Linked DNA regions of Ketobacter sp. MCCC 1A13808. The protein of the gene in region 1 binds, or shares a complex with, the protein of each later gene. Links are inferred from orthologs where the notes say so. Each region holds a gene or a part of one and is shown in the gene's direction. Other genes may lie near its edges.

Region 1 (14,929 bases):
GCCATTTCAATTGCGGACAGTTGATAGCGGGATTGGTCCAGATCCAGCGTAACCTGGGTTTTGCCATCTAATGTTACTGCCAGTCCATCACCTGCATCCGCGCTAGCTTTCAACGTCACAGCAAACGGCTGGTTTAACCGCACGTTCTCAAGCTGCAATAATTCGACCTCAATCACATAGCGACCGCCCGCCTGCAGGTCACTGTAACGTATGGTGGAATTACTCAGCTGAATTAACGGTATTTCCAGCTCAGCTAATACCGCATTGGTTTCGTCGCTTGATTTCTTCTCAGGTTCGTCCGCTGCTGGCACTTCGCTGGTAGCGCCGATCGGCTGCCAGTTTGGTACACCCTGCTCATCCACTTGAAGATCCGCGTTAAGGCCAGCCAGATTGAGTGAGTCGACTTTGAGTTGCTTGGAAAACAGCGGTATTAACTGGACGCCCACAGAGATCGACTGCAATTCGACAAAGGCGCCTTGATTTGAATCGGTTGATAATGAAACGGCTTCTGATTCGAAGCCCAGCACAGGAAAAAAGCTCCAGGACAAATCGCCTGAAAGGGTGAGATGGTAGCCACTGGCGTCGTACACCAGATCGCTTATTTGTGATTTGTAATCATTTGGGTCCACCACAAACAGCAGCACGCCAACCCCGATTAACACCAGGCTGACGACGACGGCCACAAGAATGCCGATGATTTTTGCAATTCTCATTTCGATTTCCTTTCCTGCATCCAAACGATGTTAAACCTCAACCAGGCTCTTCACCTGAAATTTAAGCATAACATCTGACCGGATAAAGGTGGAAAAATCGAATAAACCCGCCTATGCCGGGTTGTTGCTTATTGCACCAGAACTGAAACGACCAGTTTGTGCAACTCGGATGCACGGGTGAAATGTATTTGTGCTACATGCAAGCCCGCTTCCAGCTCTTGCCCCTGCAACGATGCCCGCCAGCTGCCGCTGCTATCAAAATCAACTCTCAACCAGTCTTCATCTTCTGCCATATACGCCACCTGAGTCTGCCAGTTATGATCTGTAATAGGCATACCATCGAGTAAAAGCTGTTGTTTCGGCTGTGACAAACCCTGCCCTTGATCAAAACTGAACACCACCGGTGGTGCAAGCCCTTCCACATAATCCAGGCGCGTCGTAAGACCCGCAAGTTCGCGAGCCACAATACCCAAACCCGGGGCAAACCAAATACCGCTTGTAAGCTTCAGCTTAAATGGGATCTGTACAGAAACAGAAATATCAACGGCAACGGCGGGAACGGGGCCGTATTGTACTGTTTCAATCAGTTCTTTTCTTAATACCTCAGAACGCCAGTTATACACCAAGCCCACACGCTGCCATTCCGGCTCAGTAGCAATGGTGCCGCGCTTTAAGTAGTCAATACTGCCGCTATCGCTGTATTGGTCATACACTTTTCTTAACGATACAAATTCAATGCGGGCTTCGGCGGTATCCATGGACGGTATGCTATCGGTGTTCGCATTGATACCACCATAATAAATAGTGCCGTCGCCCACGTAAAAATACTCATCACCGAACACCTGAATATCAAGGCTGTGGCGCAACGGCGAAATGGTTTTCCCGGCAAAGTCACGAGGCGCACCCAGTGTCACCACATCCGAATTATCGTAATGCCAGGCAACGTCGTCAGCGTAAGGAAAAAAGACATTGTCAGTAATTTGGGTGGGAGGTTCAGCAGGGGGCGGGGTTACTACGCCATCACCGGGCGTGTCCCCCGGCTCATCGCCATCGATAGATCCATCACCCGGAGTCTCGGTATCCGGATCCGGGGATTCGTTATCGGAGCCGTCGTTGTCGGAGGGTTCATTAGCGGGCGGTTCCTCGCCGGTGCCTCCACCAACAGGCCCCTCCCCATCCGGCGCGCCATCCACCGGTGCGTCTTCATCCACCGGGTCCTCTGCTGTCCGGTCTATGTCTTTGTCCTCACCGACTGTGGGAGCCTGAACATCTATAAAGCGTCCACCCCCTTCTTCTTGCGGCACCCCTTCCTCCAGGTCACCGCACGCTGTAAGCCACAAAGACAGCATTACCAGGAAAGCAATATTGGTCAGATTCATATCCATAGATCCCACTGCAATTGGCCTGTTCCTCAAGCCATAATTCTACTTATTGAACACTTATAGTTATATTTTTTGACATTTCTATCCTAACTATTTCGCCCCCCCTATTCATGCAATTTTTTGTACAAGCTTAGTGTCTTGTGACAGACATCTTGTGGTGTAACTTTACAATTTCCTTTCGCAGCCAAATATTAGCCGGATCGGCGTCAAAACTGGTGTGCCAATAAACGTAACTGGCCATGGGGCGTAGCTCCACCGGCATAGGCCAAATGGTTAGCTTGTGGCTACTTTGGGTCTGCCGGGCGTAATTCTCGGGAACGGTTAGTAACATGTCCGATTCAGCAATGGTTTTCCAAGCCACGAAGTAATTTTGACAGCGCATGCCAATGTTACGGTGGTAGCCCAACCGCCCCAGCTCAAAATCCTCCACCGCCGGACCACTGCGACGCGAGGAAACGATAATGTGTCTTAATTGCAAATACCGCTCGATGTCCAACCCCTGTTTCAGCATGGGGTGGTTATTTCGGGAAACCACAACAAACCGATCCTCCAGCAGCTCTTTATGACTGATACCCGGCCCCACCGGCAACAACACATCAAACGCCAGATCCAGCCGCCCGGACGAAAGTTCAGCCTCCATTTCCCGTCGGGGCACCCGCACGCTGGTGACTTGCATCATAGGGGCGGTCTTTTCCAGGCGCACCACCAGCTCCGGCAGCAACACCGACTCCACCACATCGCGCATGGCGAGCACCACGGATTTTGTGTTGGTGGCAGGGTCGAACGGCTGGGGAGTGGTGAGCGTGGTTTGCAATTGGGCCAGCGCATCCCGCACCGGCTGAATAATGGATCGGGTTAGGGGCGTAGGCACCATCCGGTTACCCGTACGTACAAATAATTGATCGCTATAGACTTCCCGCAACCGCGCCAGCGCATGGCTAACCGCTGGCTGCGTCAAATTCAACTGATCCCCGGCTCGGGAAATCGATCCTTCCCGATAGATCGCATCCAGCACCCTGAACAGATTCAAGTCGACCTTGCCAATATGCATGATATTTATACCTTTGAATTCCTACTATTCATTGGCCTTATTATGGACAGTCTTATAGCCTTAGGGCAAATCAACCAAGGAGCACGCAATGGACTTCTCTCATTCCCCCCAAGCACAGGAATTAATGGCCCGCGTACAGGCCTTTATGGATGAACATATCATCCCTAACGAACGCCGTTACCTGGAGCAGATAGACGAAGCGAACGGGGACTGGACCCAGTGGCAGGTTTCGCCATTGATGGAAGAATGGAAGGAAAAAGCCAAACAGGCCGGATTGTGGAACCTGTTTCTGCCGGATGCAGAATACGGCGCGGGCCTGACCAACCGCGATTATGCGCCGCTGGCAGAAATTATGGGTTACTGCCCATTCGCTTCTGAGGCATTCAATTGCAGCGCACCCGATACCGGAAACATGGAAGTGCTCTATAAATACGGCTCTGAGGCGCAGAAAAAACAGTGGCTGGAACCGCTACTGGAAGGCACCATCCGCTCTGTGTTTTTTATGACCGAACCCGATGTAGCCTCATCTGACGCCACCAATATGGAAGCCACCTGCACCGTGGAAGGCGACGAAGTCGTCATAAACGGGCGCAAATGGTGGAGTTCCGGCGTGGGACACCCGGACTGTAAAGTCGGCATTTTCATGGGCGTTACCGACCCCGACGCGCCCCGTCACAGCCAGCATTCAATGGTGCTGGTGCCACTGGATACACCCGGTGTAAAAATCGAGCGCATGTTGCCGGTATTCAATCGTTATGACGCACCGGAAGGCCACGGCGAAGTGTCATTCACGAACGTGCGTGTACCGAAAGAAAATATTATTGCCGGCCCCGGCCGCGGCTTTGAAATTGCCCAGGGACGTCTTGGCCCAGGACGCATTCACCACTGCATGCGCTTGATCGGTGCCGCTGAGCGAGGCCTGAAACATCTGGTTGAACGCTCCCTTGAGCGGGTTGCATTTAAACAACAGTTAGCGCTATTAGGAGGCAATCGCGACATTATTGCCAACTCCCGCCTGGAGATTGATATGGCACGCCTATTGACACTGAAAGCGGCTTATCTGATGGACACCGTTGGCGTCTCCGGCGCCATGACCGAAATCTCGGCCATTAAAGTGGTGGCGCCGAACGTTGCAACCAAAGTCATTGATGCGGCAATTCAGATCCATGGCGGTGGTGGTGTTTCCAATGACTTTCCACTGTCCAGCCTATATGGCTATGCCCGGGTATTGCGCTTGGCAGATGGCCCTGACGAAGTCCACCGTGGCCAGATCGCCCGTATCGAGCTAAAAAAATACAAGTGAGCAGAACAAGTGGCTACCAAGTTACGGTCACAGGCTAACAAAATGGTAGCCCCGTTTGACACATCGGCTAGCCTCGTGTCGTGGCAGGTGTACAATTTGTCGCGGCAGATCAAAGGCGCTTATCCAGTTTATAAAATAATGCCAAGTACGATGTTAATCACAAGTTTCTGAGGGAGTTAATATGACCGAATCTGTTTTAGACCAAGCAGGAAAAGTCCGGGAAGGAGAAGAGTTGGACCCGGCGATCATTACTCAATATGTAAAAAACATTGTTCCCGATGTGCAAGGAACCGCTGTCATCACTCAATTTCCGGGTGGCGCATCCAACCTGACCTATTCGGTCAAATTCGACAACAAGGATTATATTCTGCGCCGTCCCCCTTTTGGCACCAAGGCCAAATCTGCCCATGATATGGGGCGCGAATATAAAGTCATGAGCAAACTGAAACCGGTTTATCCTTTCGTTCCGGAAATGGTGTCATTTTGTGACGACGAATCCGTCTTGGGGTGTGAATTTTATCTGATGGAGCGACTGGTCGGCGTAATCCCCCGCGACGTGATGCCGGATGGCCTGACATTGTCGGAGGCGCAGGCTCATCAACTCTGTGTGAATGTCATTGACCGTTTTGCAGAGCTGCATAATGTGGACTATGAAGCCGCAGGCTTAACCGATTTGGGCAAAGGTGAAGGTTATGTGGTACGCCAGATCGAAGGCTGGAGCAAGCGCTTTGGTGCCGCCAAAACCGACGATGTGCCGGATTTTGAAACGATCATGGCCTGGCTGCACGACAATATGCCTGCTCAAATAAAAGTTTGTATCATTCACAATGATTACCGTATGGACAACGTTGTTTTAAATGCGGAGGATCCAACCGAGGTGATCGGTGTTCTGGATTGGGAAATGGCAACGTTGGGCGATCCGCTGATGGATCTGGGCAACTCCCTGGCCTATTGGGTGGAAGCCGGCGACCCGGCTGAACATCAGGTGCTGCGCCGTCAACCCACTCACCTTCCGGGCATGATGACCCGAGATCAGGTTGTCGCTCATTACTGTGCGAAGACCGGACTCAATGCAGAGGATTTTCTTTTCTATCGAGTCTACGGCATTTTCCGGCTTGCGGTGATTCTGCAGCAAATTTACTTCCGTTTTTACAACGGCCAAACCAAAGATAAGCGGTTTGCTTCATTCGGAAAAATGGTAAACGTATTGGAAAGTCAGTGTCATGATTTGCTATCAAAAGCCGGCGTTAATTAGATGGCAGCCATTTATCTGATTCGTCATGGGCAAGCGTCCTTTCATAGCGACAATTACGACAAACTCAGCCCTACCGGCATTCAGCAATCAAAACAATTAGGCACCGCGCTACACCAGCGCGGCATCCGCTTTGATGCCGTGTATGCCGGTTCAATGGTGCGCCACGCCCAGACAGCACAACACTGCATGAGTAACATGGGCTTTAATTTAACCCCGGCCATTATCGAGGGGTTTAACGAATACAACCACGAAGAAGTGCTGGAAAAGCATCGTCCGGAATTTGCGGAACGGGATGCATTGAATCGTTTTCTGGCAGCCCAGAACAATCCCCGCAAAGCCTTTCAAATTGAATTTGAAAGCGCTTTACATCGCTGGCGCGGCGGCGAGTTCGATCACGAATACTCCGAAAACTGGGCGCAATTTATCACGCGCTGCAACGCTGCCATGGACCAGGTTCGTAGCACCTGTGGGGAAGCGAAGTCGATCGCGGTATTCTCTTCCGGCGGCCCTATCTCTGTCGCCACCGGTCAGTGCCTGGGTTTAGCGGACAGCCATATCGCAGAATTGAGCTGGTCCCTGATGAATTGCTCCATTACCTGCTTACTGTTTAATTCGGAAAAAATAACCCTGCGATATTTTAATGACTTTGCCCATTTCGAAGTCAACGCAGACAAATCCATGCTTACATATCGATAATTAAGAGGTTCACACCATGGATATGAAAAACCCCTTTGATCTTTCTGGACGCGTTGCATTAGTAACCGGTGCTTCCCGCGGTATAGGCGAAGGCATTGCCAGATTACTGGCAGCGCAAGGTGCTCACGTTATTATTTCCAGCCGCAAAGTGGATGACTGTCAAAAAGTGGCCGACAGCATTATCGCTGATGGCGGTAAAGCCAGTGCGTTCCCGTGTCACGTTGGTGATCTGGAGCAAATCCAGGCCATTTTTTCACACATCCGGGAAACCCACGGCAAACTCAATATTTTGGTGAACAACGCAGCGGCCAACCCCTATTTCGGTAACATCCTGGATACCGACCTGGGTGCCTACAACAAAACGGTCGACGTCAATATCCGCGGCTATTTCTTTATGTCCATCGAGGCGGGCAAACTGATGCGTGACAACGGCGGAGGCTCGATTATTAATGTTGCTTCCGTGAACGGCATCATTCCAGGAGCAATGCAGGGCATTTACTCTATTACCAAAGCGTCTGTGATTGCCATGACCAAGGCCTTTGCTAAAGAGTGCGGGTCGTCCGGCATCCGTGTAAATAGCTTGCTACCCGGTGCGACCGATACCAAGTTTGCCTCCGCATTGGTGAAGAACGATGTCATTCTAAATCAGATCCTTCCGCACCTATCGCTAAAACGGGTTGCGCAGCCCGATGAGATGTCCGGCGCAGTGCTCTATCTGGCATCCGACGCATCCAGCTACACCACCGGCACCAGCCTGGTGGTAGATGGTGGCTTTCTAATCGGTTAAAACCGGTTTTCGCCCGGTTTTACTCATACGCTCAAAACCAACCCCCGCGGCATCTCACCGATTCCGCTTTGGTTTTGGGTGTTTTATGCCCAACCTAATCCCTGCCTGCTCTATCACTCCCGCTGCTGATGCCATTAGGTTATAGATATAAACCCTGTTACAAAGACCATTAGCTGTTATTTGACTACTCAGTCTGATCGTCGCAAGATGAACGCTCAACGTTGCAACACCCAGACGAGAAGCATCAGGAGTTTAAACCATGAAAATTGTATTAAACAAAGAAGTGCTATTCAGTATTACCAGCAAAGAAGAAGAAGCGATGATGGAAGCGCTGCATGATTATCTGGATTATATGTTTTTCGCCAACTAATGGTTGCGGCGATTCGGTTACCGAAGTTCAAATAGCGTCTTAAACAGAATTAAAAAGGCTTCCCACAACGGGAAGCCTTTTCTTTTTACAGTAATAAAAACCCCTATTACAACGTATCCAGCCAATCCGCGATGGCAGGGAATCCCACGGTGGGAGCATTGTTGCCATTCACCACATCGAGATGTCCGGTGCCAGGCACCTCTATCCAGCCATCTTTGGCATTATGCGTTTTACCGTTATAGATTACGTTTACCATGGTGCTGGTATCCACTAAACCGGAAGCCTCAGAAAACAGTGAAAATGCCGGCACCGTAAAGTTCGCCATATTATCCTGGAAATAGAAATAACCATCACCAGGTGCCTGATCCGGCGGATTTACCAAATCTTTATTTTCATATCCGTTCTGCCAGAACTCTCGGAAAACACCGTTGGTGCCCCAATCCGCATATTGCGCAATACCACCCAGATAAAAACTGGAGAATGCAATGCGAGCGTGGTAATCCTCAACATAGCCGTTCATATTATCCGTACGCCAGAAGTCCAGCGCGCCGAACAAATCAGCCCAGTGAGGAAAGAAAGCCGGGAAATTATCCGCCAACGACGTGACGCCTTTAAACAGGATATCAATAGCACCGGAGGTCACTACCGGATGCAACAACTTGGTCGCATAGGGCAGAATCGTATCCAGATCAATCAGCCATTCGAGCGCCAGGGTATCCCAGATAAGCGGGTTATCAATGACCCACTCATACGCAAGCACCGGGGTACCAGCCGGATCAATACCCAGGAAACCGGCAACATTGTTATTGCGCTGGGCTGCCAGAGCCGCATTGGCTGATGCGTGCGGAAGATAGTCGCCCTCTTTTACCACATCCGCATCCATAGTGAATCCCTGCAGATAAAGATAGGCACACAAGCCGCCGGTGCTATGCCCACCGATTACGGGTTTCTTGCCGGTAACACCACGCACCTTGTCCACGGCTGCCGGATAATCCAAAGCACACCACACATCCAGATTGGTATTGTTATGGCCATGATCGCTGGCAAAATCGCCCCGCCCTACGCCTCGGTAGTTTGCCATCCAAACATCATAACCGCGCAGATACAGATAATGCGCCAGACTAAAGTACTTCAGGTTGTCGTCCTGAACGGTAGGATCGTTCTTCGCCCACGCCGGTGCATTATTGGGTAATGCATAGTGGTAGCTATTCAGCCAAGCTGGTGTGTGCACATCAAACTGATTGAAGTTAAGCGTGATACCGGGGAACAGCAGAACCGGCGTACCTTTACGGAAACTGTCCTGCGGCGACGGCCGGTAACGTTTCATTTTTATATCGAGTCCGTCCTCAGTTTTAGCGACATAGAGCCCTTCGACTCCCGCCCCGCCGCATGCAGACAACAGCATTACACAACTTAGCAACAGTCCGCTAAGCATCGTTCGCGATAAAGACATAAACTTTTCCACCCTTCATGATTTTTGTTATGGGTCTTATTGTTGGCAAACAGCTATCGAGCGCTGCGCGTCCAGGAGGAAGCGAAAGCAGGCGCGACAACGTCATGCCCAGAGTAGCAAAAGCGAATATTCGAAGTTGGTGATTGCAGGACAACTTGAGTTTGGCCATGACCCTATTAAGCCGGTTTATGCAATTTCCTTAGGTGATTGTGCAACGCGGCACCCCAACCCGGGCTGATAGCAGTGTTAATACAGGTGTTGTAGAAGCGCTTCTCACATTCCAGTATGATGCCCCCATGAATAAAGACATACCTGATGACATTGGCCATCGCCACGTTTACTCGGTATCGGACCTCAACCAGACCGTAAAACGTTTACTGGAAACTGAGTACCGCGCAGTGTGGGTTGAAGCGGAAATCTCAAACCTGGTTCAGCCCCGTTCCGGCCATATTTATTTATCGCTGAAAGACGATGGCGCGCAACTACGCGCTGCCATGTTTCGCGGCAACAATGTGCGGCTGCCATTTAAGCCCAAAGACGGAATGCAAGTGCTGGTCAGGGGGCGCTTAAGTCTTTACGCACCGCGGGGCGACTATCAGATGATCATCGATCATATGGAAGAAGCCGGCTTAGGTGCACTGCAACGAACCTTTGAACAGCTTAAAAGCAAACTGCAACAGGAAGGCTTGTTTAATGATGATCGCAAACAGGCCATCGCCCTGCACCCTACCCGTATTGGTGTGGTCACTTCCGCCACCGGGGCGGCCATCCACGATATTCTTTCTGTACTAAAGCGCCGTTCGCCCATCACAGAAGTGATTCTCTATCCTACACTGGTTCAGGGTGATCAGGCCGCCGCCGCCATTTGCCAAGCAATTGAAACGGCGAACCGGCGTAATGAGTGTGACGTGCTGATTGTGGGGCGCGGCGGTGGCTCTTTGGAAGATTTGTGGTGTTTCAATGACGAATCCGTCGCCAGGGCCATTGCCGCAAGTGAATTGCCGGTGGTCTCGGCCGTCGGGCATCAAGTCGACTTTACCATCGCTGATTTTGTTGCGGATGTACGGGCTCCGACGCCTTCTGCAGCTGCTGAGCTCCTTAGTACGGACTGCAGCAAATTAATGGAAAGTCTGAATGCCTATGAATTGCGTCTGAAAGAGAAGATCAAGCGTCACCTTCAATTTAAACAACAGAGCCTGGACTGGGCCAGCCGACAATTGAAGCACCCGGGTAAACGCCTACAGGAACATGCCCAGCGCCTGGATCAATTAGATTTGCGCCTACGCCATACAATCAGTCAACGACTGCGTTTACAGCAAAGTGAGTTTGAGCGGGTGCGCGCGCAACTACTGGCACAGACTCCGACGCACCAGATCAAATCCTTGCGCAAGGACGTACTGAGCTTATCCCAAGCTTTAGTTAAGGGTATGCAGCAACAGCTAAAACAAAGCCAGAACCAGTCAGCCAATCTTGCTCAACGGCTGAATTCGGTGAGCCCGCTCAATACATTGGGCCGGGGCTACTCGATTACCAAATCAACCGAAGGAAAAGTAATTAGCGATGCTAGAAGGGTAAGTCCGGGGGATAAGATTATCAGCCAGCTACAACATGGCGCACTAATTTGCCAAGTTGAAAAGACTGAGCTTACCGATTGATTCAACGCTGTCGTCACAAACAGTGATTTAACAACAAAGTTATCGCTCCGACTTTCCATAATCTGTTGGTTTTGGTCTACGATATATACCATGAATACGGCTACTACGATCTGAACAACCCGCTTCGGAAAAACCGAAGTCGTCTCGATTATAAAAAGAATGACCTGTAGTTAAAGGTTTAAGACATGGAGAGCTAACCAACTCATGCTATTGGATAGAATTAATCACGCCATCGTGCGCCATCCATTACTGGTGATTCTGGCCTGCCTATTATGCGTCGCGGCCTTGGCATCCGCATTACCCCGCACACAAATCACCACCGATTTCGAAGAATTCTTTCCGGATCAGGATGAAAACCTGGTGGCCTACCATGGGCTGCAAAGTACCTACACCAATGTTGATAATGTCTTTATCGCTGTTGCTCCCAAAAGCGGCAACGTTTTCAGCGCCGAAACGCTCTCGATCCTGCAGGATATTACGGAACAAGCATGGCAACTACCCTATTCCCAACGGGTCGACTCCATCACTAATTTTCAACACACTATCGCAGAAGATGACGACCTGCTGGTGGAGGACCTGGTAACAGCCCCAGCACCCAACAGCCCGGAAAAACTCGCAGGCATCCGCCAAATTGCCGTCAATGAACCCCAACTGGTCAATCGCTTGATATCACCGGACGCAAAAATGGCCGGTATAAATGTCATCGTCAATTTTCATCAGGAAGCGGATAAAGGTGCCGCCATTAAGCTCGTCGTCAAGTCTACCCGGGAATTCGTCAAATCCCTTAAGACAAAATACCCCCAGGCGGACTTTTATTTGGTGGGAAAAGTGATGAGCAACAACGCCTTTAAAGAAGCCACGTTGTATGACATGAAAAATCTTGTGCCGCTGGCCTTACTGGTCGCGCTCGTCTGCATCGCCGGTTTTATGTTTGTTGCCAGTGGTAGCATTCTCACCAGTCTTAGTGGCACCTTCGCCACCTTGGTTATCATTGTGACTTCAGTACTGGCGGCTATGGGGGCAATGGTATTCATTGGGATATCGGTATCCCCTCCCGTCGCCAATGCGCCAACCATGATTCTGACTCTGGCGATTGCAGACTGTATGCACCTGTTAGCCACTTACTTTCAAAACCGACAGGCCGGACAAGATAAGCAAGCGGCTATGGAAAATAGCCTGCGTCTGAATTACCAACCAGTGATGCTCACCAGTCTAACCACTATTATCGGATTTTTGTCACTTAACTTCAGTGCGTCCCCGCCGTTCCGGGATCTCGGCAACGTCGTCGCTGTGGGTGTATTTGCGGCCTGGATATTTTCGGTCGTATTGTTGCCCGCCCTGGTGATGGTACTTCCCTTTGATATCAAACCCGGCAAACAAAAATCAGGGGGAAATAACGACTGGCTGGCTAACTTCGTAATTGAGCGCCGTCTGCCTATTTTTATTATCACCGCCGCAGCTGTCCTCTTTTCCACATCGTTTATTTTCAACAACCGTCTTAACGATGTATGGGCAGAATACTTCGATACCCGCACCGAAATCCGTCAACATGCCGATTATGTCCGCTATCATCTGACCACCAATAACACCATCTCCTATTCGCTGGATTCTCAGGAGGAAGGCGGCATCAGTAATCCCGCATTCCTGCAAACCGTCGAACAGTTTTCTGATTGGCTATCCGCACAACCAGAAGTGCTTCACGTCACTACCTATACCGACATTATGAAGCGTCTCAACAAAACCATGCACAACGACGACCCTGCCTGGTATAAAATTCCAGATCAACGTGAGCTTGCAGCACAGTATCTGCTGCTATACGAGTTTTCACTGCCTTTCGGGCTGGATCTCAATAATTTGCTGAACAGCAGCAAATCCTCCACCCGCATAACAGCAACTGTGAGGGACAGTTCCACCGACAGTATTCTGTCTTTGCAACGCCGCTCTCAAGATTGGATGAAAGAGCATGCCCCCAAGTCGCTTTACCACCCCGGAACCAGCTCCGATATCATGTTTGCCCACATGGGCTACAGCAACATCCGCAGCATGCTAGAAGGCGCATTCATTGCATTGCTTATTATTTCCGTCGTGCTGGGTTTCGCACTGCGCTCACTCAAATTCGGCTTAATCAGTCTGGTGCCCAATTTGATTCCGGCAGCAGTCGGGTTCGGCATCTGGGGATTGACCGTGGGACAAATCGGGCTGGGCTTGTCCGCCGTTGCCGGTATGACTCTGGGAATCGTAGTGGATTACACCGTGCACTTTATTAGTAAATATTTGCGTGCCAAGCGTGAGCAGAATCTGAGTGAGCCGGACGCCATCCGTTATGCTTTCCGCACCGTGGGCACTGCGTTATTTGTGACAACCATAATTCTTACCGCAAATTTCGGCGTGCTAGCGTTTTCCGATTTCCGGCTCAGCGCGGACATGGGATTACTCACGGCAATCACCATCGTCGTGGCGCTGATTATCGATTTTTTCTTTTTGCCTCCTCTGCTGATGTTTCTGGCAGGGAAGAAACCGACAACTGTGACACAAACGCTGACAGAGACGGGTTCCAGTGCGCCAGAATCATTGTGACTTGTGCTTAATCTGGGTATTCTTGCCATCGTTTGCAACAGGGTAAGGAGCAACGACATCAATGGATAAGCCTCAATTTGATCATTATCGACACAACGCCCCGGAATACACCGAACAAATTCTGTGGCACCGGATTGTCGCAACCATTGCTGTCGCGGTTGTGATTGTGGCACTTTCAGCATGGGGCGCCTACCACTTGCTGAAATCGTCAGATGATGGCAACACCCCGCTCGCGCCCCTTACGGCATCCGGAGATACACCCGAGTCAGGTGACTCGATCCAGCTCGCCTCCGCTGCGGAACCACAGAACCAGCCTGTAACAAAAAACCCGGTAGCGGCGGCTGAACCAACGCCGGAACAGCCGGACACTCCAGTTGCAGTCCCGACACCCATGGCCACGCCAGCAGCCGACAAAGAATCCGTTGCTGCCCTCTCCGGCAGCATTGACACCGCCAAAGCCGCGGCCCCGGAGTTCTCGGTTAACACGGAAATCCTGAGCAAAGATATTACCCGGGCAGTACTGGCTAACGTCATCGTCGATCTGGAACCCAAGGAAACCCTGGAAAACACAGCACAGCTAACCGACCCCTTTCTGAAATTGTACTTTTATACTGATCTGGATGGCCGCAAAGACGACCGGATTATGTATACCTGGATGCTGAATGGAAAAGAAGTGGCGAGGATACGGGTCCCGGTGGGCAGCGATCGTTGGCGCAGTCATTCCAGCAAAAACATTAATAAAGATATGCGCGGAGAATGGAAAGTGGTGGTGACTGATAAGCAGGGTGATACTTTGGCCAGCTCCGAATTTGTCATACCGGACGCAGTGCCTACGAACCCCTAATATCGCTGGACTCAGTCAGGTGATGTGCCCACACCAATAACTCCAGCATTAAACCGCCGGCGGCCTCAATATCATCGGAATAGACCAAAATGCCATCCTCATGCCCCTGCATGGCGATGGCACCGGTGGACTCTCCACTTTGCTCAACACAGTTTTTTACTGCCTCCGCCATTTGCGGTGTGCCATAGGGTATTTGCGCGGATGTAGCGGGTAATTTCATGGTATCCGCATGACGCCAGATCAGAGGGCTGTGCACATGCATCACACATTGCACTGAGGGGCTGGCCAGATACAGGGCACCGTGAGTGAGCGCTTCTGAAGACGGTTTTACCGGCCCGTGGGCGACAATCCGGTTCAAGTGCGGCTCGGCTTTATCGACCACCACATAATGCTCACGGCACAACAAGGGCAAATGCCCGGTCTGAGTACCGGAAATTATAAAACGTTGGCTTTCGCTGTTCAGCCGATGACTTATATTGCCATAACCGAGCCCGTCATAACGTGCATCCTGCTGACCAATCAGACCCAACCGGAATAAATAACTGCGCCATCCGTTCAGCGCAGCGAAGTATTCGCAGTCGATATTATGCTCCGGCTGATATTCCAGCTGGTATTGAATGACACCCTCTTTGCCCGGGTGCCCTTCAGCTCTGTATACAGTCTCTTGCGATAGATAAGAAATCACTGCCTAAACTCCATTGTCGTTGCTATGCACAGCGGCTAGAGTTATTTGCCAAGTTCACAGGCTATCAGATTTAGCGTTCAGCTTTGTGACATTTTGATACATTTTCACGGGCCTGATTATCGACCTTATCGCTTTTTCTTTTTCTTCTCCAGCTTTTT
Region 2 (17,542 bases), on another replicon or contig:
GTCCTTATTCTTGAGCGGGATGTTGCGGGACTTCCGCAACGGGTCAGAACCTATATAATAGTCATTTTTCAGCGGCGACGTCGGAACCCGATCATGAGCAGTCAGCGTAACCAGCATCCATCACGCCACCTTAGCGTCTTTGACCGTCTGATCGGCCAGGCAGACAATGCGCTACGAACCCTGGCTGGCGGCCATCACGGCAGTGAACGGGCCCACCCAGCCAACGATACTGAATGTCCACAGCTCAGTCCGCAACAACGCCGCCACGTTGCCGGATTAATGAGAGTAAATCACACCGGCGAAGTCTGTGCACAGGCACTTTACAAAGGGCAGGCCGCCACCGCGCGTCTACCCCGCATACGCAGGCAAATGGAAATCTCCGCGCAAGAGGAAGAAGATCATCTGTACTGGTGCCAACAGCGGATAACCGAGTTAAACAGTCACACCAGTTTTTTGAATCCGCTTTGGTACGTGCTCTCGTTTGGCATTGGTGCGGGAGCCGGAGTAATCGGTGATCGCTGGAGCCTGGGGTTTGTTGAAGAAACCGAACATCAGGTTTGCGCGCACCTGCAGGGACATTTGGAGAAGCTGCCGCAAAAAGACGAAAGAAGCCGCAAAATATTACAGCAAATGCAGGAAGATGAAGCACGACACGCGCAAACCGCCCACCAAGCCGGCGCAATGGCTTTGCCTTTTCCGGTCAAAAAATTAATGCAATCCGTGGCGAAAGTCATGACGACCACCGCCTACCGGATTTAATTTTTTGCATTGGAAAAAATACATTTAGGAAACGGACAGCGTTTTTGCCAAAAAAATGCAACAAAACCGCCGTATAGCGCAAACTTTTTCCATCACTTTTCTGAAGTTCTGTTACAATTAGGGGCAGATTATGGACCGAAAAGTGGTGGCATTAACATTGACCTGATGCAAAAAACCAGGCCACTGTACATCGCACTATAAATTCCGGAACCTGGATAAAGCAAACTCCGATTTGCTTTATCAAACCGCCGGAAACATTCAAACAAAAAAACTGATTACTCCAAGGATCTATGCTGGACACTGAAGCCGCAATTGACACGGAAGCCTGTTTCAAACTGAAAGGCAGCCGCGTCACAATGACCATACTGGAGCTCTATCGTTACGATTATCAGAGCTTCAATGATGCCCTCTCCGCCAAGGTAAGCACTGCCCCCGATTTTTTTCAGCAAACCCCGGTCATCCTCAGCCTGGAAAAATGCGCAAACGATGAATTCGTGGACTTTATTGAACTGAGTGAACTGTGTCGTGAATTCGGCATGGTTCCGGTTGCAATCAGGGGTGGAACTGAACAGCAGGCGGTATCTGCTAACGTAGCCGGGCTACCGATACTGCCTCCTGCCACCAGCAGCCGGCAGACGCAACCCGCCAAGCCAGCAACCGAGGCCACAAACGAACTTGAAATAGTGGAAGAAGAAGTTCCTGCCACGGCGAATAAAATTATTACAACCCCGATACGTTCCGGTCAGCAAATTTATGCGCCCGGCGGTGATCTGGTGGTGATTGCCCCCGTTAGTGCCGGTGCAGAAATCCTGGCCGACGGCAATATCCATGTTTACGGTCCGTTAAGAGGCCGGGCTTTGGCGGGCGTCAAAGGTGACGCAAGTGCCAGGGTATTTTGTCAACAGCTGGAAGCGGAGCTTATTTCCATCGCCGGCAATTACAAAGTGAACGAAGACCTTCGCGGAGAGCACTGGAAGCAGGCAATCCGCGCTCACCTTGAAGGTGACCAACTTATTATCAGCCCACTGTGACAATTTAATAAAGAGGATACGACATTGGCAGAAATTATCGTGGTGACCTCAGGCAAAGGTGGTGTTGGCAAGACCACGACCAGCGCAGCCCTCGGAACCGGCCTGGCCCTGAAAGGCCACAAGACCGTCATTATCGACTTTGATGTGGGTTTACGTAACCTGGATCTGATCATGGGTTGTGAACGGAGAGTGGTTTATGACTTCGTTAACGTGATCAATGGCGAAGCCAACCTGAATCAAGCCCTGATTAAAGACAAACGTGTAGAAAACCTCAGCATCCTTCCAGCGTCCCAAACTCGTGACAAAGACGCTTTAACCCAGGAAGGTGTTCAAAAGGTACTCAACGATTTAAAGAAAACCCACGATTATATTGTGTGCGACTCACCCGCCGGCATCGAAAAAGGGGCCCACATGGCCATGTATTTCGCCGACCGCGCGCTGGTCGTAACCAACCCGGAGGTCTCATCAGTACGGGACTCGGATCGCATCCTGGGCATACTGCAAAGCAAAACCCTGCGAGCAGAAAACGGGGAAGAGCCGATTAAGGAACACTTGCTGCTGACTCGCTACAGCCCGGAACGGGTGGAAAAAGGTGAAATGCTCAGTGTAAGGGATGTAGAGGAAATTCTTTCCATACCGTTGCTGGGTGTCATCCCGGAATCAAAAGCGGTACTCAGTGCTTCCAACCAGGGCCAACCGGTGATTCTGGATGAAGAGAGTGATGCAGGCCAAGCCTATATCGACGCGGTACGTCGCTTACTGGGTGAAGACATTGAGCACCGATTCCTCAATGCGACCAAGAAAGGCCTCCTGTCGAGAATGTTTGGAGGTCGGTAATGAAATTTTTTGATTATTTTAAATCTAAGAAAAAAAGCACAGCCAGCGTTGCCAAAGAGCGCCTGCAGATCATTGTTGCCCATGAACGCACTGCAAAAAACCAACCGGATTACCTGCCCGCTTTGCAGCGGGATCTGATCGCGGTGATCAGTAAGTACGTGGCCATCAGTGAAGAAATGGTGAACGTCACTCTGGACAAAAATGATGAGTACGCGGTTCTTGAACTCAACATCACGTTACCGGAAACCGAAGACGAATTGGCGGCAACCTGACAGTAAACAGTTAGGTGGCGCACCACTCGGCGCGCTACCTAACTGCATAACATAAGCCGTGCTATCGCTATCAACTAGAATGGGCACTCAAAGCAGATTAAGCCAGTGCCTGGCCGCACTCCTCGCTGCTATAGAAATCGTCCAGGTTGCCGCGAATGCGCTGCTCGATCAAGTTCCATAAAGCCTCGCGCCCCAATAAACCGGGCAGAATCTGTTTCAACTCATCGCTGATGTAATCCTGGGTATAACCGATTTCGGTGGCCAGCTCGGCCAACGGCTTGCTGCCATTTTCATCCAGAATATGGACAATGACCTTTGCAATCATATTGTGCAGGTATTCCGTCGTGCGCAGTTCTGCCCATAATGTATCACCGATTGCGATGCTGTCGTCGATGTCCTGTTCCGTCACATAGCCCTTAAATTTAGAAAATTCTTTCTCACTCACGGTACTCCAAAAGTGATCGGCTATGGTTTTGATATTGCCTTCGGACAAAGCATTATTCAGCACCTTTTCCGACAGTTCTACCGAACTGCGTAGATTGCCTGCAATAAACTTTTTGATGGTGCCTTCCGCGGCGGCTTCCAGTTTCGGCATGGCTTTATTCAATTGTTTTGCGCCGGCTTTCATCAGGGCCGAAACCCCGGGCACTTTTTTCACAACGACATTTTCGGTCATCACGTAATCCTTGATACCGTGATACAACACATCGGTAATCAGTTCGCTATAAACCGGACTTTCCAATATCAGATGAATGATGTCCATGCGCAGCTTTTCAAACTGAGCGAAATGGGAAACGGCTTTGTCGTATTCCCCTTTAGGCACCAGAGACGTTATATTGGTGCCGTCATTGAGTTCAGATTGAATGACCGTTACCGTGCTTTTCACCACGATGTCTCTCAAGGCCTGGTTGAAAGGCGCGTGCTCGACCAGCCGCAACACGGTTTTCACCAATAAATCACGATCCAGAACCTCTTCCAGGGTCACCGTCGCGCCCCATTGATAGATTTCAGACACTTCGCGGTCGATGGTTTGCAGCAACCCGTCCGCCTGCAAGCGGGACAGCATAAACCGGACATGAGCCTCCTGAAGTTTCGCCGCATTAGATTGGGTTTGTTCGGACATGGTATTTCCTCTTAAATAATATCGCTACATCTGACTGATATACTGACGTCGATACCGTGCCGGGGTAACCCCCTGCAAACGTTTAAACGCCCTGCTGAAATTGGAGGCATCACTGTAACCCAACATCATGGCGATGGCTTCCACCGAGCGCTTCGATTCCGTTAATAAACGTTTCGCCTGTACCATTCTTACCCGATCCAGTACGTCCTGAAAGGTGGTACCGTGGTCATGCAGGCGTCGCTTGAACGTGCGTCCGGATAAATGCAGCTTACTCGCAACTTGTTCCAGTTTCGGGTAATCCGGCTGCGCTTCTTTCAGAATCCGGTGTACACGGTACAGCAGGTCATCTTCCACTTGTATGGTCTGTAGTTCACGCTCACATTGCGCTTCGGCCAATTGCCGCGCCAACGGATCGGACAGTGTCAACGGCCTTAGTAATAACGGCTTTTTAAAGATTAACTGATTCGCATCCTGATTAAAGCGAACCGCCACCCGGCGCGGAAACCAGCCTTCCATTTCATCAAAATACACCGGCTGCTCACAAGTTCGCCGACAGCGCACATCTTCGGGGATCTCTCCCAACAAATTCAGGCTCATGGTGCCAAAGCTGGTCATCACGGACTCCGTCAGGAATACCGAAGCCTCCCCTAAAGAGACCAATTCGTCCAGCTGCAATACCACCTCATCGCCCATATCGAAAATATTCAGCTGCAAGAAATCAAACCGGGTGCGGCAGTATTTCACCGCCAGCTCCAGCGCCTCTCCTAACGTGGACGCGCTCATGGCAGCAAAACCGAGAAAGCCGTGTGTGGATAATTTGAGTTGAAAGCCGAATTTGAAAGCCAGCGCAGGATCACGGGAAAGTAATTGTGCGTTTTCAATTAACGCTTTGTACTGGGCAGCAGATAGACGCCCGTCAGGCGACTTCAGTGTGGTCAGCTCAACTTCTGTACCGGCTAATAACTCCGCCGGAGGTATCCCGCTCTTAACCAGCATTTCCACCAATAATGCAGCGTAGGTGGCGCTGGCACTGAGGTGATCCAGCTCGGTTTCACTCCGGTATTGCATTAATTGCTCGCTTCCGTGGCCCTAAATGACCAAACCTTACTCTTTGACCACAAAGCTGACAAGTGTTGATTCTGCGATTAGAAAAACTCTTCTTCACTACTGGGCTTTGGACTGAATGGGGCTGGGAAGTCCGCACCGGGTGTGCGATCCGGGCCAGCTGGCTGATGATCAGGGGATAGGGGTTGCGAGGCTTCGGTAGCCGGGTTGGAGGTGTCGTTATCATCGCTGATGACCATATCGAAACCCTCCAGGTTTTCCAAACCGGACTGGATCAGTAAATCCGGGTTGAACTCAGGGTCCTCAGGCAGGGGCTTTTCACCCGACAGATACTTTTCATCCTCTGCCCCTTGCTCGATGACGATCTCGACCCGGCGATTACGGGATCGGTTTTTCTCACTGCTGTTATCAATCAAAGGCTTGGTATCGGCCAACCCCACTACCGAAAATTTGTGTGGGTCCATGTCTTTTGTTTTTAGTAACTCATGAGCTACTGACACCGCACGCGCCGAGGACAACTCCCAATTGGAACGAAAACGCGCCGTTGAAATAGGAATATCGTCGGTGTGCCCTTCCACCGAATTATTGCCATTAACATCTTTAATCGCAGCCCGAATGCGATCCATGATGGGAATAAAGCTGGCTCGCAAGGTTGCTGAACCACTGGGAAATGACCCCTTTTCTTTCACCCGGATCACGATATAACGGTTGCGGGTTTCCACTTCTACGTCACCGCTTTGAATGTCGTTTTTGAGCGATGCAGCGACCTTCACCGCATCCGCCTGGGTCATTGCAATCAGGCGCTCAAGGATTTCGGCACTATTGTCCGCGCCGCCGCCTTCCGTCTTGCCATCGCCTTTATTGGAATCTGAATCACCCGGTGAACGCACATCCAGGTTCACGTTCATGGTTTCAGCAGTGATCTGCCGGACTTCGTTGAGGGGCGTCGGGTCCGGCCGGCCCGGGGAGAATTCTTGCGCAATAATAGAAGTCCCTTTCGGGATATCTTTCACTTTGATTTCGTTTTGCACCCCAAAGGCGTCGCGCATCGAGCCGGCCACTTGTTTGTACTTAAGTACGTCCATCTCCGAGAACGCTAACAACAGCACAAAGAAACACATAAGCAACGACATCAAGTCGGCAAACGTCGCCAGATAAGCGGGCAACCCTTTCGGGCAGGGAGCGCATTCGCATTCTTCGTCAGACATGGCCGGAGCTCGCTACCGATCCCGGTGGCAACCGCTGTCGGTGTTTCGCTTGCAGTTGCATCATTGTTCCTCGGCTTCGCCTACGCGTTTGTAAGCTGGCAAATAAGTCTTCAGTAACTCCTGTATCACCCGTGGATTTTGGCCGGCCTGAATCGCGAGTAAGGCATCGATAATCATGGCACTGACCCGTCCCTCTTCTTCTGCCCGCAGCCCGACTTTATCGGCCACCGGCAAAGCCCACATATTGGCAATCATCGCCCCGTATAAAGTGGTGAGCAGTGCCACTGCCATGGAGGGGCCAATGGCCTTGGGATCATCCATGGCAGACAACATTTGCACCAAACCAACCAACGTTCCGATCATTCCCATAGCCGGGGCAGTATCGCCAATATTTACGAAAATCGTTTTGCCCAATGTATGGCGCGATGCGGTTTCCTGGCGATCCTTACTGAGTATACTTTTCACGACCTCCGGGTCATGACCGTCCACCAGCAACTGTATGCCTTTTTGCAAAAACTCATTGGATACTTCTTTGCCTTCCAGCGCCAGTAAACCGCCTTTACGGGCAGCATCAGCCAGCTCCACTACTTCAAGAATGATTTCTTCCGGGGAGGCAATCTTGGTTTTAAAGGATTTGTTCATGATCTTGATGGCCCCTAAAAACTGCCCCAGGGAATATTTTGCCATCACAGCAAAAAAGGTACCGCCTACCACGATCAAAATGGAAGGCAGATTAACAAACACCATGACATCGCCACCGGTCACCATCGCCATCACAACGATCACCAGTGCACCAACTAATCCTATAAGGGTCGCTAAATCCACTCGCCAACTCCATTGCGATTAAAAGACGTACAAATAATTGACTCACCTCGGCCATAGTTTTTAAGTCTAGTCAGGAATTCCAGAAATTCAGCCCGCACACAGGGAATGATGCAGCTAAAAAAACAGACGAGACCAAGATCAAACCGGATAAATGATGGCATCGCATTGACCTCACCTCTGCAATCATTGAAACTTTGCGCCTTAATTTCCAGGAGGCACCATGGCCAGAAAAAAAACAGCGATCGACTTCGAACAATCACTGCAATCCCTGGAGCTATTAGTGGACTCGATGGAAAGCGGTGAGATGACTTTGGAAAAGTCTCTGGAAGCATTTGAGCAAGGCATTAAGCTCACCAAAGAGTGTCAGCTGGCATTGCGCGAAGCTGAGCAAAAAGTAGCCATTCTGCTTTCCCAAAACGGAGAGGAAACCGTATTGCCATTCGAAGAAGATGGTGAAAATCAGTAAATGAACACTTTTGCTCTGGAGCCTTATCTGGCCCGATGCCAGGAGCGCGTGAACCGACGCCTGGATTATTGGCTGACACAACAACACCCTCTCGCCCCCCGCCTGTTGGACGCCATGCGTTACGCCACATTTAACGGCGGCAAGCGGGTACGCCCGGTGTTGGCCTATGCGGCGGCGGAAGCCGTGGGCGGCCAAGCTTCCCAGGCAGAAGACGTGGCTAGCGCCCTGGAAATGGTTCATTCCTACTCTCTGGTACACGACGATCTGCCAGCAATGGATAATGACGACTTGCGCCGTGGTAAACCTACCTGTCATATTGCGTTTGATGAAGCCACCGCCATTCTGGCTGGCGACGCCCTGCAATGTTTAGCCTTTGAAGTGCTTACCAGCTCACCAAGCGCTATTGATGATGCGACCCGCTTGCGAATGATCCGCACCCTGTCCGTTGCCAGTGGCACTCAGGGAATGGCGGGCGGGCAGGCGCTGGATCTGGAAGCCGAAGGCAAAAGCCTGACGCTTGAACAACTGGAGAACATTCACTTGCATAAAACCGGCGCGCTGATCCAGGCCAGCGTCAAGTTGGGCGCCATGACTTTTGCCGATACCAATCCACAGCAACTGAAAGCACTGGACTGCTATGCGGGTGCCATCGGTCTCGCCTTCCAGGTGCAGGATGATATTCTCGACGTAATTGGGGAAACCGAACAACTGGGTAAACAAAAAGGGTCCGATGAGGCACTGGCAAAAGCCACCTATCCCGCGATTTTGGGGTTGCAACCAGCGCGGGACCTGGCCCAGGAATTATGCGCTCAAGCCAATCTGGCACTGGAATCGTTCGATCACCGAGCCGACCCTCTGCGGGCACTGGCCCACTACATCGTTTCCAGAAGTCACTAGTGGCAGCGTCACGAAAAACTGAAAAAAATTAGGTAGCCATCCACGACAAAGGATGAGTTAAATACACACTGGCTCTATAATGCTCGGTCATTGATACAACCCTGGCCGCTCCGGACCCTGTTAACAGGCTAAATGATGTTCAAGGAAATACCGCTCACCCGCCCCACCACGCCGTTATTGGATTTAATTGAGTCCCCGGCTCAATTGCGCGCAATGGAAGAAGAACTGCTGCCGCAACTGGCCAGCGAATTGCGCGAGTACATGATGTATTGCGTAGGCAAGACCGGTGGTCACTTTGGGGCCGGTCTCGGTGTGGTGGAACTAACCGTTGCCTTGCACTACGTCTATAACACGCCGGAAGACAAACTGGTTTGGGACGTCGGCCATCAAACCTATCCCCATAAAATACTGACCGGGCGTCGCGAGCAAATGCATACCCTGCGTCTGCGCGGCGGGTTGGCCGGTTTCCCGAAACGCAGCGAGAGCGAATACGATACCTTTGGTGTGGGCCACTCCAGCACATCCATCGGCGCTGCATTGGGTATGGCTTTAGCCAGTCAGATGTCCGGCAAAGACAATCAAACCATTGCCGTCATCGGCGATGGCGCCCTCACCGCCGGAATGGCTTTCGAAGCCTTGAATCACGCCGCCCACTGCAACGCCAATATGTTAGTTATCCTGAACGATAACGAAATGTCGATTTCAGAAAATGTAGGAGGCTTATCAAATTATCTCTCCCGCGTTTGGGCCAGCCGCACCTATAACGCGTTACGTGAAGGCGGTAAAAAAGCGCTGGAAAATATGCCCAGTGCGATGGAATTTGTACGTCGCACCGAAGAACACATGAAAGGCATGGTGTCGCCGGGCACGTTATTTGAAGAAATGGGCCTCAATTACATCGGCCCCATCGATGGCCACAATATTGAAAAGCTGGTCACCTATTTCAACAAATTAAAGGAAATTCCCGGCCCCCACTTACTGCATGTCATAACACAAAAAGGCCGCGGCTTCTCTCCTGCCGAAAAAGACCCCATCGGCTACCATGCCCTAACTAAAATTGAACCCAAACCGGCACTCAAAACCACCGCTCCCGCGAAACCCAAACTACCTAAATTCAGCGATATATTCGGCCAATGGCTGTGCGATATGGCGCAACAGGATAAACGCTTGGTCGGTATTACGCCGGCCATGCGCGAAGGTTCCGGTATGGTGGAATTTTCCAAACGCTTTCCCAAACAATACCACGATGTGGCCATTGCAGAGCAGCACGCGGTCACGCTCGCTGCGGGATTAGCGTGTGGCGGACAAAAACCCGTGGTGGCGATCTATTCAACCTTTTTGCAACGTGCCTACGATCAATTAATTCACGATGTGGCATTGCAAAACCTCGACGTCACTTTTGGTATAGACCGCGCTGGCCTGGTGGGGGAAGACGGCCCCACCCATGCAGGTGCTTATGACCTCAGCTTTTTGCGCTGCATTCCCAATATGCTGATTATGGCGCCATCCGACGAAAACGAATGCCGACAAATGCTTTATACCGGCTATCAGCATCCCGGCCCCGCGGCCATCCGCTATCCCCGCGGCACCGGCCCCGGTACCACGATCGAAAAAGCCATGACCGCCCTACCCTTAGGCAAAGCACGGGTACTGGAAAGCGGCAAAGAAGTGGCAATCCTCGCCTTCGGCACTTTGCTGCACTCCTGCAAACCGGTGGCAGCGGAATTGAACGCCACACTGGTGGATATGCGCTTTGTAAAACCCCTCGATGAAGCGCTAATTCTGGCCTTGGCCGAGAGCTATTCTTTGTTGGTGACGGTGGAAGAAAATGCGGTTTCGGGCGGCGCAGGTTCGGCCGTCAATGAACTATTAGCGCAAAACAATGTGGTACTGCCCGTTTTGAATCTGGGTATACCGGATTACTATATAGAGCACGGAAAACCCACAGAGATGGTGCAAGAGTGTCAACTGGATGCGGACGGTATCGCCCATTCGATCCGGACCCGGCTGCAGGCCCTCAAGCAAAAACCGCTCAATAAAAACGTGGTATAGCCATCAACGGTGTCCTCTTGCGGTCCTATCGTGCCGACAGCCATGTGTTACCTTCGGACTTCATTCCGCTTTCTTAACGCGGATCTTATTACTACCCACAGTTTGGTTATTCAGGTTCTTGATGGCGGCTTTGGCTTCGCCGGGCTTCGGCATCTCAACAAAACCGAATCCTTTGGACGAGCCACTCACCGGATCAATAACCAGATTGCAGGATTGCACTGCTCCAAACGCCTGAAACAAACACTTCATCTCTTCTTCTGTTGTCAAGCGATCTAAGTTTCGAACTAATATTTTCATTACCATTCCAGTCAGGAATTACACATTAACGGAAGTGTCAGTCTATCTTTACTGCTGCTTTTTGCGGTTTTTACTCCTCTGAATCGATGAGTTCCGAGGCGGGGTATGTCTTCAACCAATCGGAAGCAGCAGATAACATGGCTTTTAATGCTGCACCGAACTCATCCAGTTTCGCGTCGTATTGCTCGCTTTTCCTGGCTTTTATTACCTCTTCCAACTCTTGTGCCGTACGAAACACGCCTTTAGCACCAAAGTTTCCGATGGCACCTTTAAGCGTATGGAAGTAACGGCTGGCTTCGTCGGCCTCACCCTCCGCCAACAACCGGCGACCGTCTTCCAGCGGTTTCAAACCATCATCAACGATACGTGCAATCATTGCCAGCACTTCCCGTTCCCGGGCGGGTTTTCCACGCACGAATTTCAAAATATTTTCCGGATCAAAAATATCTTCATCATTGTCCACAGCATTCTCTTTACGCTCTTGTTCCACTGGCAGTGGTTCCTCGCGGCCAGCCTCCTGCTCCAACTCCAGGTAGTTAGGCTGATAAAACTTTGCTTGGTTCGGCAAATATTTGGCGATGGTTAGAATCATAGAGTCAACATTGATCGGTTTACCGATAAAATCATTCATGCCGGATTCGATGCATTGCTGACGTTCAAATGCCAATACACCCGCTGTCATTGCAATGATCGGTATTTCAAGTTGAAGCTGCTCACGAATAATTCGGGTGGCAGTGAAACCATCCATCACCGGCATCTGTACATCCATTAATACCAAATCAAATGGCTTTTTGACCGCCTGAATTTTCTGTACCGCTTCTTCGCCATTATTCACCACATCGACTTTTGCGTCCGTTTGGTCCAGCACGCCCAACGCGATGGTCTGGTTAAGCGGATTATCTTCCACCAACAATATACGCGCCCCGCTGAGTTTGGGACGTAACTGTTCCTCTACATAGACAGCGCGGGGCAATGCGTCACTATTAAAACGGGATCGGGCTTCGGTAATACCTTCAAACAAACCGGATGCGGTCACCGGCTTGGACAATAAAATCAATTTTCCGGAATTCATCTGCTGATGGATAAAGTCTTCTTTCGCTAGCGTTGTTATCAATTTGACACAAGGCATTTTATCCGCGAAACGATCCAGCGCGTCCACACCCCGCACATTCTGATTGAATACCAGCACATCTATCGCGTCACGGCGTTGGTCTGCCAGACCCGCCTCGGCCTCATTCAAGTCGGAAACGACTTCAACCTGCCAACACCAGTGTTCAAAATAACGTTTTATACTGTTTTGCGAGCTGTAATTGCCATCCACCAACATCACGCGCAATGACGCGTCCTGACGCTGATCTCTTTCCAGCTGTTGCTGACCGAAGACATCTCGCTTAGCCCCGGCTTGGTTCGTGCCCGGCACTACATACTCAAGCTGCATGGTGCAAACAAACTCGGTGCCGGTCTCTTCGCTACTGTGCATCTCAATGGTGCCACCCATCATTTCAATCAGTTTCTGGCAGATCGTAAGACCCAGGCCGGTACCGCCAAAACGCCGGGTAATGGAGCTGTCGCCCTGAGAAAATGCACTGAACAATCGAGCTTTTTGCTCATCCGACATTCCTATCCCGGTATCGCGCACCCGCAATTCCAGCTCAATGTGACGCTCGGTACGGTTACACTGATTGATCTCGACCACCACTTCGCCTGCCTGCGTGAACTTAATGGCATTTCCAGTCAAGTTAACCAACACCTGCTGTATCCGGACAGAGTCGCCAATGAAATGACGCGGTACTTGCGGATCAATGGCAATAACCAGCTCCAGCTCTTTTTTGGCGGCATTGGCAGACATTATCGTAGCCAACGGTTCCAGAATATCCCCCAATTCGAAAGGCGTATGCGCCAATTCCATTTTCCCGGCTTCGATTTTTGAAACATCAAGCACATCATTCAGTACCGCCAGCAAGGCCTGGCCCGCCGCCGTGATCATACCCACGTATTTGTATTGCTGGCGGTCCAAAGAGGTATAATCCAGCAGTTGCGCCGCACCCAACACCGCATTAAGCGGAGTACGGATCTCATGGCTCATATTGGCGAGAAAGCCGGTCTTGGCGCGATTAGCGCTCTCTGCCAGATCCCGCGACAACTCCAGCTCCTGTTCCACTTCTTTTTGCCGCGTGATGTCATGAACATTTACGATAGTATGCAGAACGCCATTGATCAGTAGCGGACTGAATTCAACGGATGCCAGAAACTGGTTTTCATCACTGCGCACTCCGTGTAATACCGCATTGCCAGCATTATTGCTGACCAACGCCTGGTGATACTTTTTAACAATTAACTCTGATTCTTGCACGTCGGGGATGAAGGTAGTGATACCTTTACCGAGCATAAGCGTATCGGAATAGCCGAATTGCTCGTGAGCCCGGCTATTGGCTTTAATCACGATTCCCATATCATCCAGCACCAGCATCGCACCGGGAGCCAGCTCAAACAGCGATTCGAACTCGTCCCGCATTTGTTGTGCCATGCGAATCTGCTGCTCAAGAACGTTGTGAGCGGCTTTGATTTCAAACTCGTTTTTCTTCTGTTGTGTGATATTTCTCGCTATACCCAGATAACCGACTATGGCGGCGTTTTCCCGGATCGGCGTCACCGTCAAATTAATCGGTACACGGCTACCATCCTTACGGATGTATGTCCATTCACGGGATTCAAGGAGACCATTGCGGGCATTGAATATTAACACATCGAAACCGGCGACCACCTTGCCATGCTGCAGGCTTAGCTGCTTTCCTACTTCCACTAATTCGTCTTCGTCGTGGAATATAACCGGGGTTTTACGCTGTACCATCTCATGCTTACTGTAACCCAGCAATAATTCGGCTCCGGCGCTGAATACTTCAATCAAACCTTCGGTAGTGGTGGCAATAATGGAAAATTCGCTGGCGGATTCCACAACCGAATTCAGTTTGGCTTCTGCCGACCGCATCGCAGATTGAGCACTCGCCAACTCAGTAACATCCCAATTCATTCCGACCATGCGCGTGGGTTCGCCGGAAGCATCACGTATCACAATCCCCGATGCATGCAAGGCTCGGTAGCCACCCTCGGGGTTGCTGATACGATACATAACGTTGTAATCCGACTTGCCCTCCAGGGAATCCACCAACGCGTCTTCAGCCAGTTCCAGATCGTCCGGATGCACTCGGAGCCGCCATTGATCAACCCGCAGCGGATCGGAATCCGGCTTCATGCTATAGAGCATGCGCATCCGCTTATCCCAGTAAATCGATTGCCGCTTTAAATCCCAGTCCCACAAGCCTAAAGCGATGTTTTCAGAGGCCAGCGACATACGCTCGGTCAAGCGGATCAATTCAGCCTGACGCTGTTTGATTTCATCAATGGCAATACCCATCATCACGGGCGCGAAGACCACTGCAGCGCAGGCAGTCCAGACACCACGCAGGTCATCCATTTCGTGAAACATACTCCAGTCCCACCAGCCCCAAAAGACACCGGCGCTTAACAGTAGATACACAATATTGGCGGCTACAGCAGAACTCAGCATGCCTTTCATAATGGCGACCACCATCAGCGGCATCACCAGATAAACCAACGGAAATGGCATATAGGTTATGACAGTCAATGCTATCACCAACAGGACACCGACAATGATCAACAAGGTAAACATTTCTCTGGCCTGAAATAACTTAGCCCGGGCAGATCGAGTAAAACTCAGGGCGGGCAACAGTAACAAACAGGCTCCGATCACATCCCCCAACCACCAGTTAATAACCGCTTGCCGCCACGACACGTCGTCTTCAAGCCAGGCCAGGGTAGCCCCGGTAAAAACCGTTAGGGGCGCTGCAACCAATCCCAACGTAGACAGAATTTTCAGTGAATCCTTCACTGAAAGCTGATCAGTGATCACGTTCATGTTGCGCACTAATTGCAGCATGATCATGATCTCTATCAAATTCGCCAAACTGCTACCAACCGCATAAAGGAAAGTGCTGGAAAACGCGAGATTGGCGACGATATTCGCCGTCAGAATGGCGGCAACATGCTGACTTAAACTATATCGGGCGCGATGAAACAGCCAGGCAATGGCAATGGAATTAGGTAACCACAGTAATGCTACACCCTCTTCACTGCGTGAAACTGCAAACGAGAATATCGCCAACAGAAAATAAACCAAAGCCAGTGCGACTGTGCTGATCGCTGTTTGTGAAGGAGGTAATGTAGTTGTACCGGGGGCCATAGGATTTCGCATAGCTTTTAATTAAAGGCCTGATTTTGAATTAAAAACAGAACGAAGACCCGTCTTTGAAAGGCAACCGGCGAATTTATGGGGCATCTGTCCCGCACTATTTACCCGTAAAAAGGTACGCTACGTCCTGTATCGGACACCTAGAATAACAAACAATGGAGTGATAATTCGAGGGGAGAAGTGAGGCAGGCGGAATGAATCGCACCGACATACAAATTCACTCCGCTCAAAGTGACCCGTATGCCGGGGATCCAAACTGGGTTAAGGGGGGGGACAGCGGGCGGATTAGGCCGCGCTGGCTTCCTCATCTTTATCGTCTTCAACCGAAGATCGAATCAGATAATCGAAGGCTGCCAGGGAGGCCTTTGCACCTTCGCCCATTGAGATAATAATCTGCTTGTAAGGAACCGTCGTAACATCGCCGGCGGCAAACACGCCGGTCATGGATGTCTGGCCTTTCTCGTCGACCAACACTTCTCCGCGAGAAGATAATTCGACACTGCCCTTAATCCAGCCGGTGTTCGGCACCAAGCCTATCTGAACGAATACACCCTCCAGCTCCACCTCGTGGCTCTCGTCACTGATGCGATCCTGATACACAAGGCCATTTACTTTCTTGCCATCGCCTTTCACTTCGGTGGTCATAGCAGATACGATGACCGTGACATTGCTCAGGCTATGCAGCTTCTTCTGCAATACCGCATCGGCACGCAGCTGGTTGTCGAACTCAATCAGAGTGACATGAGCAACGATCCCGGCAAGGTCGATAGCCGCTTCCACTCCGGAGTTGCCGCCACCAATAACAGCAACGCGTTTTCCTTTAAATAAGGGGCCGTCGCAATGGGGGCAATAGGCAACGCCCCGTCCGCGATATTCATTTTCTCCGGGCACATTCATTTCCCTCCAACGCGCACCGGTTGCCACCATAATCGCTTTACTTTTCAATGTGGCGCCATTTTCCAATGTGACCTCGCGCAGATCGCCGGAGGCCAGGCCGACAGCTCGCTGATTCGTCATAACGTCGACTTCGTACTGCTTGACATGTTGCTCCAACTGAGCGACCAATTTAGGCCCTTCTGTTTCCTGCACTGAAATGAAGTTCTCAATCGCCATGGTATCCAGCACCTGGCCACCGAACCGGTCTGCCACGATTCCCGTACGGATGCCTTTCCGGGCAGCGTAAATGGCTGCTGATGCACCGGCTGGGCCACCGCCGACAATTAATAAATCATAAGGTTCTTTTTCATTAAGCTGCTGCGCTTCACGCTCGTTCGCTTTGGTGTCCACTTTGCCCAGAATTTGTTCCAGGGTCATGCGACCTGCACCGAACTCTTTACCGTTCAGATAGACCGTTGGCACCGCCATAATCTGACGCGATTCCACTTCGTCCTGAAATAAGGCACCGTCGATCATAGTGTGCTTAACATTCGGATTTAACGCTGCCATCAGGTTCAATGCCTGCACTACGGTCGGACAGTTCTGGCAGGACAGGGAAATATAGGTTTCAAATTCAAACTCACCCTCAAGCCGGGAAATTTGTTCGAGCACTGCCTGCTCTTCTTTCGGTGGATGTCCGCCCACATGCAATAAGGCCAACACCAACGAGGTAAATTCGTGCCCCATGGGCAGGCCGGCAAAGCGGACTGACAGGTTTTCATTAGGGCGGTTTATACTAAAAGAAGGCTTACGCTCAGCATCGTCGCGCACTTCCTTCACTGTCACTTTGTCAGTCAGGGAGACGATGTCGTTCAGCAAAGCCAGCATTTCTCCGGACGCTTTGGAATCGTCAACGGATGCCACTAGCTCAACGTCTTTACTGACATTGGCAAGATAGGTTTTTAACTGATTTTTCAAATTGGCATCTAACATGGAATACACCTGATAACTGACCATAAAATAAAGGATAAAGTTGAGAAATTACCGGAGGGAGGAACTTCCCCTCCGGTGGGGTGTCAATAAAATCTGACTTAGATTTTACCAACCAGGTCCAGCGAAGGCGCCAGAGTTGCTTCACCTTCTTTCCACTTAGCAGGGCACACTTCACCTGGGTGAGCAGCGACATACTGAGCAGCTTTAACTTTACGCATCAGGTCTTCAGCGTTACGGCCGATGCCTTCTGCAGTTACTTCCATTGCCTGGATGACACCTTCTGGATCGATCAGGAACGTTGCACGATCAGCAAGACCCTGACCTTCACGCATCACACCAAAATTGTTGGTGACAGTGCCGTTCTGGTCGCCCAACATGTAGTACTTGATTTTGCCGATCGTTTCAGAAGCGTCGTGCCAAGCTTTATGAACAAAATGTGTGTCTGTAGAAACAGAATAAACTTCTACACCCAGTTTTTGCAGTTCTTCGTAATGATCAGCTACATCGCCCAGCTCGGTCGGGCAAACAAAGGTGAAATCGGCTGGATAGAAGAAGAAGATAGCCCACTTGC

What was found.
Region 2: the proteins of xseA (region 1) and FT643_RS04435 are in contact, whole or in part, in a cryo-EM structure (PDB 8TXR), measured with the Escherichia coli proteins. The link is inferred for Ketobacter sp. MCCC 1A13808 from one-to-one orthologs.

What each region holds. Positions count from the first base shown.
Region 1 is NZ_VRKW01000018.1:18,362-33,290, forward strand. The notes cover bases 8,576-11,485. They hold xseA (exodeoxyribonuclease VII large subunit), read left to right. Parts: upstream 8,576-9,306; coding sequence 9,307-10,665; downstream 10,666-11,485. Other genes in these bases: FT643_RS20610 (alpha/beta hydrolase), read right to left, coding at 8,576-9,010; FT643_RS20620 (efflux RND transporter permease subunit), read left to right, coding at 10,870-11,485. Also shown: FT643_RS20575 (AsmA family protein), read right to left, coding at 1-713; FT643_RS20580 (hypothetical protein), read right to left, coding at 842-2,092; FT643_RS20585 (LysR family transcriptional regulator), read right to left, coding at 2,226-3,146; FT643_RS20590 (acyl-CoA dehydrogenase family protein), read left to right, coding at 3,235-4,449; FT643_RS20595 (phosphotransferase family protein), read left to right, coding at 4,631-5,704; FT643_RS20600 (histidine phosphatase family protein), read left to right, coding at 5,705-6,400; FT643_RS20605 (SDR family oxidoreductase), read left to right, coding at 6,417-7,187; more of FT643_RS20610, read right to left, coding at 7,664-8,575; more of FT643_RS20620, read left to right, coding at 11,486-13,242; FT643_RS20625 (DUF2914 domain-containing protein), read left to right, coding at 13,304-14,086; FT643_RS20630 (class II aldolase/adducin family protein), read right to left, coding at 14,073-14,771; ribosome biogenesis GTPase Der, read right to left, coding at 14,897-14,929. UniProt on the Escherichia coli protein: Bidirectionally degrades single-stranded DNA into large acid-insoluble oligonucleotides, which are then degraded further into small acid-soluble oligonucleotides.
Region 2 is NZ_VRKW01000002.1:94,600-112,141, forward strand. The notes cover bases 6,259-8,963. They hold FT643_RS04435 (exodeoxyribonuclease VII small subunit), read left to right. Parts: upstream 6,259-7,340; coding sequence 7,341-7,586; downstream 7,587-8,963. Other genes in these bases: FT643_RS04425 (flagellar motor protein MotB), read right to left, coding at 6,259-6,295; pomA (flagellar motor protein PomA), read right to left, coding at 6,356-7,120; ispA ((2E,6E)-farnesyl diphosphate synthase), read left to right, coding at 7,587-8,483; dxs (1-deoxy-D-xylulose-5-phosphate synthase), read left to right, coding at 8,619-8,963. Outside these bases: coq7 (2-polyprenyl-3-methyl-6-methoxy-1,4-benzoquinone monooxygenase), read left to right, coding at 94-759; septum site-determining protein MinC, read left to right, coding at 1,050-1,790; septum site-determining protein MinD, read left to right, coding at 1,815-2,627; cell division topological specificity factor MinE, read left to right, coding at 2,627-2,899; FT643_RS04415 (hypothetical protein), read right to left, coding at 2,997-4,022; FT643_RS04420 (AraC family transcriptional regulator), read right to left, coding at 4,047-5,090; more of FT643_RS04425, read right to left, coding at 5,168-6,258; more of dxs, read left to right, coding at 8,964-10,535; FT643_RS04450 (RNA recognition motif domain-containing protein), read right to left, coding at 10,596-10,832; FT643_RS04455 (PAS domain S-box protein), read right to left, coding at 10,903-15,093; ahpF (alkyl hydroperoxide reductase subunit F), read right to left, coding at 15,388-16,971; ahpC (alkyl hydroperoxide reductase subunit C), read right to left, coding at 17,070-17,542. UniProt on the Escherichia coli protein: Bidirectionally degrades single-stranded DNA into large acid-insoluble oligonucleotides, which are then degraded further into small acid-soluble oligonucleotides.